2 regions of the Proteus sp. MB838 genome follow, and region 2 is predicted to be linked to the other one. Evidence: predicted binding sites of a transcription regulator. Region 2 holds the regulator's gene; the other holds the start of a gene.
What was found. Region 2 encodes PurR, which represses purine synthesis genes. Its sites were predicted from a motif close to CANGCAAACGTTTGCNTG; they were not measured.
Positions count from the first base shown of each region.

Region 1: rbsD (D-ribose pyranase) is a predicted target of PurR. The motif match lies at 2,132-2,149, and genes of this name have one in related genera.

Region 1 is NZ_BAABMO010000016.1:19,020-22,455, forward strand. Features, by position in the region: gene rbsC (ribose ABC transporter permease) at 1-183, opposite strand, end outside; gene rbsA (ribose ABC transporter ATP-binding protein RbsA) at 185-1,693, opposite strand; gene rbsD (D-ribose pyranase) at 1,701-2,120, opposite strand; gene dxs (1-deoxy-D-xylulose-5-phosphate synthase) at 2,461-3,436, opposite strand, start outside.
Region 2 is NZ_BAABMO010000023.1:60,469-63,904, reverse strand. Features, by position in the region: gene ACYUCW_RS11460 (sulfite exporter TauE/SafE family protein) at 1-133, shown strand, start outside; gene sodB (superoxide dismutase [Fe]) at 373-951, shown strand; gene cydH (cytochrome bd-I oxidase subunit CydH) at 1,086-1,169, opposite strand; gene purR (HTH-type transcriptional repressor PurR) at 1,438-2,463, shown strand; gene punR (DNA-binding transcriptional activator PunR) at 2,473-3,375, opposite strand.

The sequences.
Region 1 (3,436 bases), on a different contig from region 2:
AGCCATAATCGCGTTAACAGAGGTTTGTTGTAGGATGTTAAAAATATTATTTAAGGTAAAAAAATTCGGGCTGAGTGTTGAAACCACGACAATAAGCAACAATAAGGCAATGAGTGATTTTTGTTCTAATAACCAAGCCTTAGAGAACCATCGTTTTGACGCTGGTATTGATTTTGTACTCATCTCAAACTCCTACTGTAGCACCATATTGTTTACCAACAGCCGCCGCCATTAGCATCTCTTGTGTGACATTATTGGCAGAAAACTCACCGCTGATACGACCTTCATGCATAACTAAAATGCGGTCACTCATTCCCATTACCTCTGGCATTTCTGAAGAGATCAAAATGATGCTTAATCCCTCTTGTTTAAACTTATTAATTAATTGGTAAATCTCTTTTTTCGCCCCCACATCGACACCGCGGGTAGGCTCATCAAGAATAAGCACTTTAGGACGAGTCATTAGTCCGCGAGCAATAGCGACTTTTTGCTGATTACCGCCTGATAAAAAACCAATGATCTGATTGATGGACGGGGTTTTTATGTTGAACAATTTAATAAAGTCACTGACAGTTAATTGCTCTTCTTTATGATTTAAGATCCCCATAGTGCGACTAAAATAAGGTAGCGCCGTCAGTGACATATTCTCTTTTACTGACATACCTAGCACTAAACCATCGCGTTTTCTGTCTTCAGAGATATAAACAATACCTTGGGCAAGTGCATCTGCAGGCTTTTTGATCTGACAAATTTTACCTTCTAACGCCACGCTACCTTGTGTTTTTGGCAATGCACCGTAAATCATTTTCATTAATTCAGTACGGCCTGCGCCCATTAACCCTGAAATACCTAAAATTTCATTTTCATGTAGGGAAAAGCTGACATCATGTATATCTGCACCACTTAAGTGAGAGACATTAAGTTTAGTTTTTCCTGCAGGAATATGGATGCGAGGGTATTGATCTTCTAATTTACGGCCTACCATCATTTCAATAAGTGTCTCTTCTTGTAGTGAAGAAACGGGCTTTTCGCCAATAAATTGACCATCGCGCAACACAGTGACATCATCACAAATATCAAAAATTTCTTTTAATCGATGTGAGATATAGACAATGCCACAACCTTGATTTCTTAATTCAGTTATCACACTAAACAGAGAGCGAGTTTCGGTGTCTGTCAATGCATCTGTCGGTTCATCCATAATAATCACTTTAGAGCCAAAACTGAGTACTTTGGCAATTTCAACCATTTGCTGATCACCAATGGATAATTCAGAAACTAAGCGATGACTGCGATAAGGAAGGTTTAAGCGAGCAAGTAATTTATCCGCTTCTGCATACATTTTTTTCCAATCAATGGCACCAAATGCACGGGTAAACTCGCGACCTAAAAAGATATTTTCTGCAATGGTTAATTCAGGGATAAGATTGAGTTCTTGATGGATAATACCTATTCCGGCTTCTTGAGAAGACTTAGGACCATTAAAAGAGCAACGTTCCCCTTGATAAATAATTTCACCTGCGTCTTTTTGGTAGATACCTGTTAGCACTTTCATTAGTGTGGATTTACCTGCGCCATTTTCACCAACAAGTGCCATCACTCGGCCAGGATAAATTCGTAACGTCGCACCAGATAATGCTTTTACGCCTGGAAATGATTTATCAATATTTTTTAATTCAAGTAATGCTTCCATATTGGCCTCAGAAAGTCACACCAGAAAACAGCACGATATTGGCATAAGGAGAGCATTCACCTGTTCTTATCACCGCTTTATTATCTGGAAGTTGTGTTTTAAATTCTTCATGAGTGACATAAATGATCTCGATAGGTTTTTTTTGTTGTTGTTCTAATAAATGCAAATAACGGGTTATCCCACTAAAAAGAAGTGGGTTTATATTTTTAATTTCTATGGCAAGCATAACGGCTTCGACTTGCATTTCATGGGTGATCGTTTGTAACACTGACATAAAGTCAGGGATCCCCTGAGTTAAAGCAAGATCGATACGCTCAACAGAGGAGGGTATGGGTAATCCAGCATCTGCAATCGTTATTTTGTCAGTATGTCCTAAACGTGCAATTACGCTAGAAATTGAACTATTAAGTAATACACCTTTTTTCATCTTTGCCTCCTCAGCGAAACGTTTCGCTGTTCTACATAGTAGGAAATGAAAATAGGAAAACAAGTTGGATTTATTTATATTGTGAAGGTGATCGAAACGTTTCGTTAAAGGAAAGAAAAAAGGAAAAATCTAACTGATTGAATCAATTAACGCTGAATGGATTTAATTTTAAAATTGATAAATTACAGTTAATTTCATTAAAAAGTGATCTTTAACAAGATTTGAAAATAATTAAAAAAGAAAAGAAATAAGGGCAGTTTTTACAAGAAAATAAAGTCAGAATTTATTAACCTTATCAATAGTCTCTCCGGCTTTACAAGCAAGAGAGACTTTTGAAATATTAGCTCAAAGAATGAGCCTGATAAGCTTTAATCGATTTTTCAATGCCTGTTGCATCAAGTCCTAAATCGGCTCTGATCTCTTCTTGTCCACCTTGTGGCACAAAAAGATCAGGTAACCCTAAATTGAGTACGGGCACTAAACAACGCTCTTGCATTAATAACTCGTTAACGCCGCTACCTGCGCCACCCATAATGGCATTTTCTTCTAAGGTGACCAGTATGTCGTGTTGTTTGGCAAGAGAAAGGATCAGTTCTTTATCTAGTGGTTTGATAAAGCGCATGTCTGCAACTGTTGCATCCAGTTTTTCTGCAACATCTAAGGCTTCGGGTAATAAGGTTCCGAAGTTTAAAATTGCAATACTTTTACCTTGGCGACGAATAATACCTTTTCCTATAGGAAGTTCGCTCAGCGGTTGTAATAGCGCACCAACCCCTGATCCTCTAGGATAACGTACAGCGACAGGCCCTTCTTGATAATGGTAACCTGTGTGCAACATTTGGCGACACTCATTTTCATCGCTAGGTGCCATAATAATCATATTAGGGATACAGCGTAAGAAAGAGAGATCAAAAGCTCCTTGGTGGGTCTGACCATCCGCACCAACAATGCCACCACGATCGATAGCAAAGAGTACCGGGAGTTTTTGGATAGCCACATCGTGGATCACTTGATCATAAGCGCGTTGTAAGAAGGTGGAGTAAATAGCCACGATCGGCTTATAACCACCAATGGCTAATCCAGCAGCGAAGGTGACGGCGTGTTGCTCCGCAATTGCGACATCAAAGTATTGTGCGGGGTACTCTTTAGAAAAGCGCACCATACCAGAGCCTTCACGCATAGCAGGGGTGATTGCCATTAACTTTTCATCAGTGGCGGCTTCTTCACATAACCAGTCCCCAAAAATTTTTGAAAACGTCGGGCGTGCATTCGGGCTTTTAGGTAAAGTACCTGTCTTTGGATCAAATTTAGGTACC
Region 2 (3,436 bases):
TACCAGTATACTTACAGCCCCTATCGGCGTAAAAGTTGCCTATAAACTACCTATTGCCAGAGTACGCCAAATATTTGCCCTATTCTTATTAATCGTCATGACTAAAATGTTATATACCCTGATATTGGGATAGTGTTTTAACACTTTACCTCTATCTTAGTGAGAGATACTCTTATCAATATAACTAATCTATATGTTCTATACTAATAGATAAAAGATATTTAGCTGTTATTTCAATGAATTTTTGTTAAAATAATTAGCAAAATAGTAACAACTTAGTGAGTTCATTTGCCTCATTTTATCAATTCAGTTGAATTAGATGGAATGGTTTAAGGCACAAAACCCGAAAATGATAGGATAAAGGAGTACGCAATGTCTTTCGAATTACCAAAATTACCTTATGCGTTAGATGCTCTTGAGCCACATATCTCTAAAGAAACATTAGAATACCACTACGGCAAACACCACCAAACTTACGTAACCAACTTAAATAACTTGGTTAAAGGTACTGATTTAGAAAATAAATCTTTAGAAGAGCTCATCAAAACTACTGAAGGTGGTATTTTCAATAATGCCGCTCAAGTTTGGAACCATACATTCTACTGGAATTGCTTAGCACCAAACGCAGGCGGTGCACCAACAGGTAAAATTGCAGAAGCAATCAATAAAGCGTTTGGCTCTTTTGAAGAGTTCAAAAAACAATTTAATGATGCAGCTGCAAAAAACTTTGGTTCAGGTTGGACTTGGTTAGTGAAAAAAGCAGATGGCTCATTAGCTATTGTTAATACATCTAACGCTGCAACACCTGTTTCTGGCGAAGATAAACCACTGTTAACTGTTGACGTCTGGGAGCACGCTTACTACATCGACTATCGTAATGCACGTGTGAAATACTTAGAAGAGTTCTGGGCACTGGTTAACTGGTCATTTGTTGAAGCAAATCTTGCTTAATTGACTGTTTCAGAGATGGGAAAACCATTTTTGATAATCTAATAACAAAGGGCCTAGTGCCCTTTGTTATATTGATATATTTGATTGCTCACTTTGGATAGCTAAAATTTAAGCAAATAATTAGCAATTAACAATCAAAACAATAAACTTGCATATATTACGATCATAACCAGTGCTGCTACTGCGGTACTTAAACCAAATTTCAGATCCGTATCCATCTATTTCTCCCTCAAAATGATTATAATACTCAGATTAAACCATAATCTTGTCATGGTTAATTATTATTACATATCAAGTTTTGCTAAAATAGCGACTAGAGCACAATTTATAACATTGATTAATACTTTCACTTTTGAGCTAGATCATACAAAATTCACAGCTAATCGCTAAATTATTGCCAGTGTTTGCCCTATATATGACTATACTGGCAGTTAAACCATAAAATGAATTAAAAGAGACCAATGAAGGTCAGGAGTTTTCCACACCATGGCAACAATAAAAGACGTGGCAAAACGCGCAGGCGTATCAACCACGACTGTTTCTCATGTGATCAACAAAACTCGTTTTGTTGCTGAGAACACAAGAGCGGCAGTTTGGGCTGCGATAAAAGAATTAAATTATTCGCCGAGTGCTGTCGCACGTAGTTTAAAAGTCAATCACACTAAATCCATTGGTTTATTAGCCACGTCCAGTGAAGCACCTTACTTTGCTGAAGTGATTGAAGCTGTTGAAAATAGTTGTTATAGCAAAGGCTACACGCTAATTTTATGTAATTCACATAATAATCTTGATAAACAAAAAGCTTATTTAGCTATGTTGGCACAAAAACGTGTTGATGGTTTATTAGTCATGTGTTCAGAATATCCCGATCATCTTCTTTCTCTCTTAGAAGGTTATCGTAATATTCCGATGGTCGTCATGGACTGGGGAAAAGCCCGCGGTGACTTTACTGATACCATTATTGATAACGCATTCCATGGTGGCTATATAGCCGGTCGTTATCTTATTGAACGAGGTCATCGTGATATTGGTATTATCCCCGGCCCTCTAGAGCGAAATACCGGAGGCGGTCGTTTACAGGGCTTTTTAAAAGCCATGGAAGAAGCGAAAATTACGGTAAAAGAAGAGTGGATTGTACAAGGTGACTTTGAACCTGAATCTGGTTACAAAGCCATGACCCAAATGCTCAATCAAAAACAACGCCCTACTGCCGTATTTTGTGGCGGTGATGTTATGGCTATGGGAGCAATATGTGCAGCTGATGAGTTAGGATTACGTGTTCCTGCCGATATTTCCATTGTCGGCTACGACAATATCCGTAATGCACGCTATTTCACACCAGCTTTAACCACGGTTCACCAGCCGAAAGAGCGTTTAGGACAAATGGCTTTTTCCATGTTACTCGACCGTATTGTGAATAAACGCGAGGATGCACAAACTATCGAAGTACACCCGCGTCTAGTAGAACGTCGCTCTGTTGCCGATGGTCCATTTATTGATTATCGCCGCTGATCCCCTTCATTAACGAAGCCATTCCTCATTTAAGGTTTGGCTATCGCCTAGATAATCTAATAGCCAAGTTAATGCCGGCGATTCGCTTTTATCAACCCATGTTAGACAGCACGGACTGTCTGGCAAGGGTTGTACTAAGGTAAGGGTAACCAACTTACCTTGTTCGATTAATGGCTCCGCTCGGTGCCAAGGCACCATACCAACACATAATCCTGCTAATAAACACTCAAGCCCCATATCCCATGAAGGCACTATCATTCGGCGCTGATTATTTAATGCCCAAGTATCTCGTTTTGGTAAACTACGTGAGGTATCTTCTAAACATAAACTAGGATAAGGCCGTAACTCATCATCGGTTAAAGGATGTGCCGCGCTTGCAAGAGGATGATCAGCATGACACACACATCGCCACGGCATAAAGCCCATATCTTTAAAACTATAACGTTCACCAATAGGTGAAGCTCTGGTGGCACCAATAGCCAAATCAACACGCCCGTTCACTAATGAATCCCAGACACCGTTAAAAACTTCAGGATAAACATAGAGTTCGATATCAGGAAAATGGCGATAAAAGTCCAGAATAAGTTGCTGTGTTCTAGCCGGTTTGACAATACCATCCACGGCAATGCTAAACTGCCCCCGCCAGCCATTTGAGACTTGCTGGCACATATGACGAGTGTCATTCATTTTTTTGATAACAGAACGGGCTTCTTTAATAAAGATCTTACCCGCATCGGTTAATTCAACATCACGATGCCGGCGTTCAAACAAAGGAACGGCAAGCCATTCTTCTAATTGTCTCACGGTGTAACTCACCGCGGAGGGTACTCTGTGCAATTCTTGAGCGGCTGAGCTAAAACTCCCCGTTCTAGCGACAGCATCAACGACCTCTAGCGAGTATTCTGACCACATAATATGTATTCCTTTGAATTTTTTTCACAGCATTAACCAAATATTCCCGTTTCACAAGTAA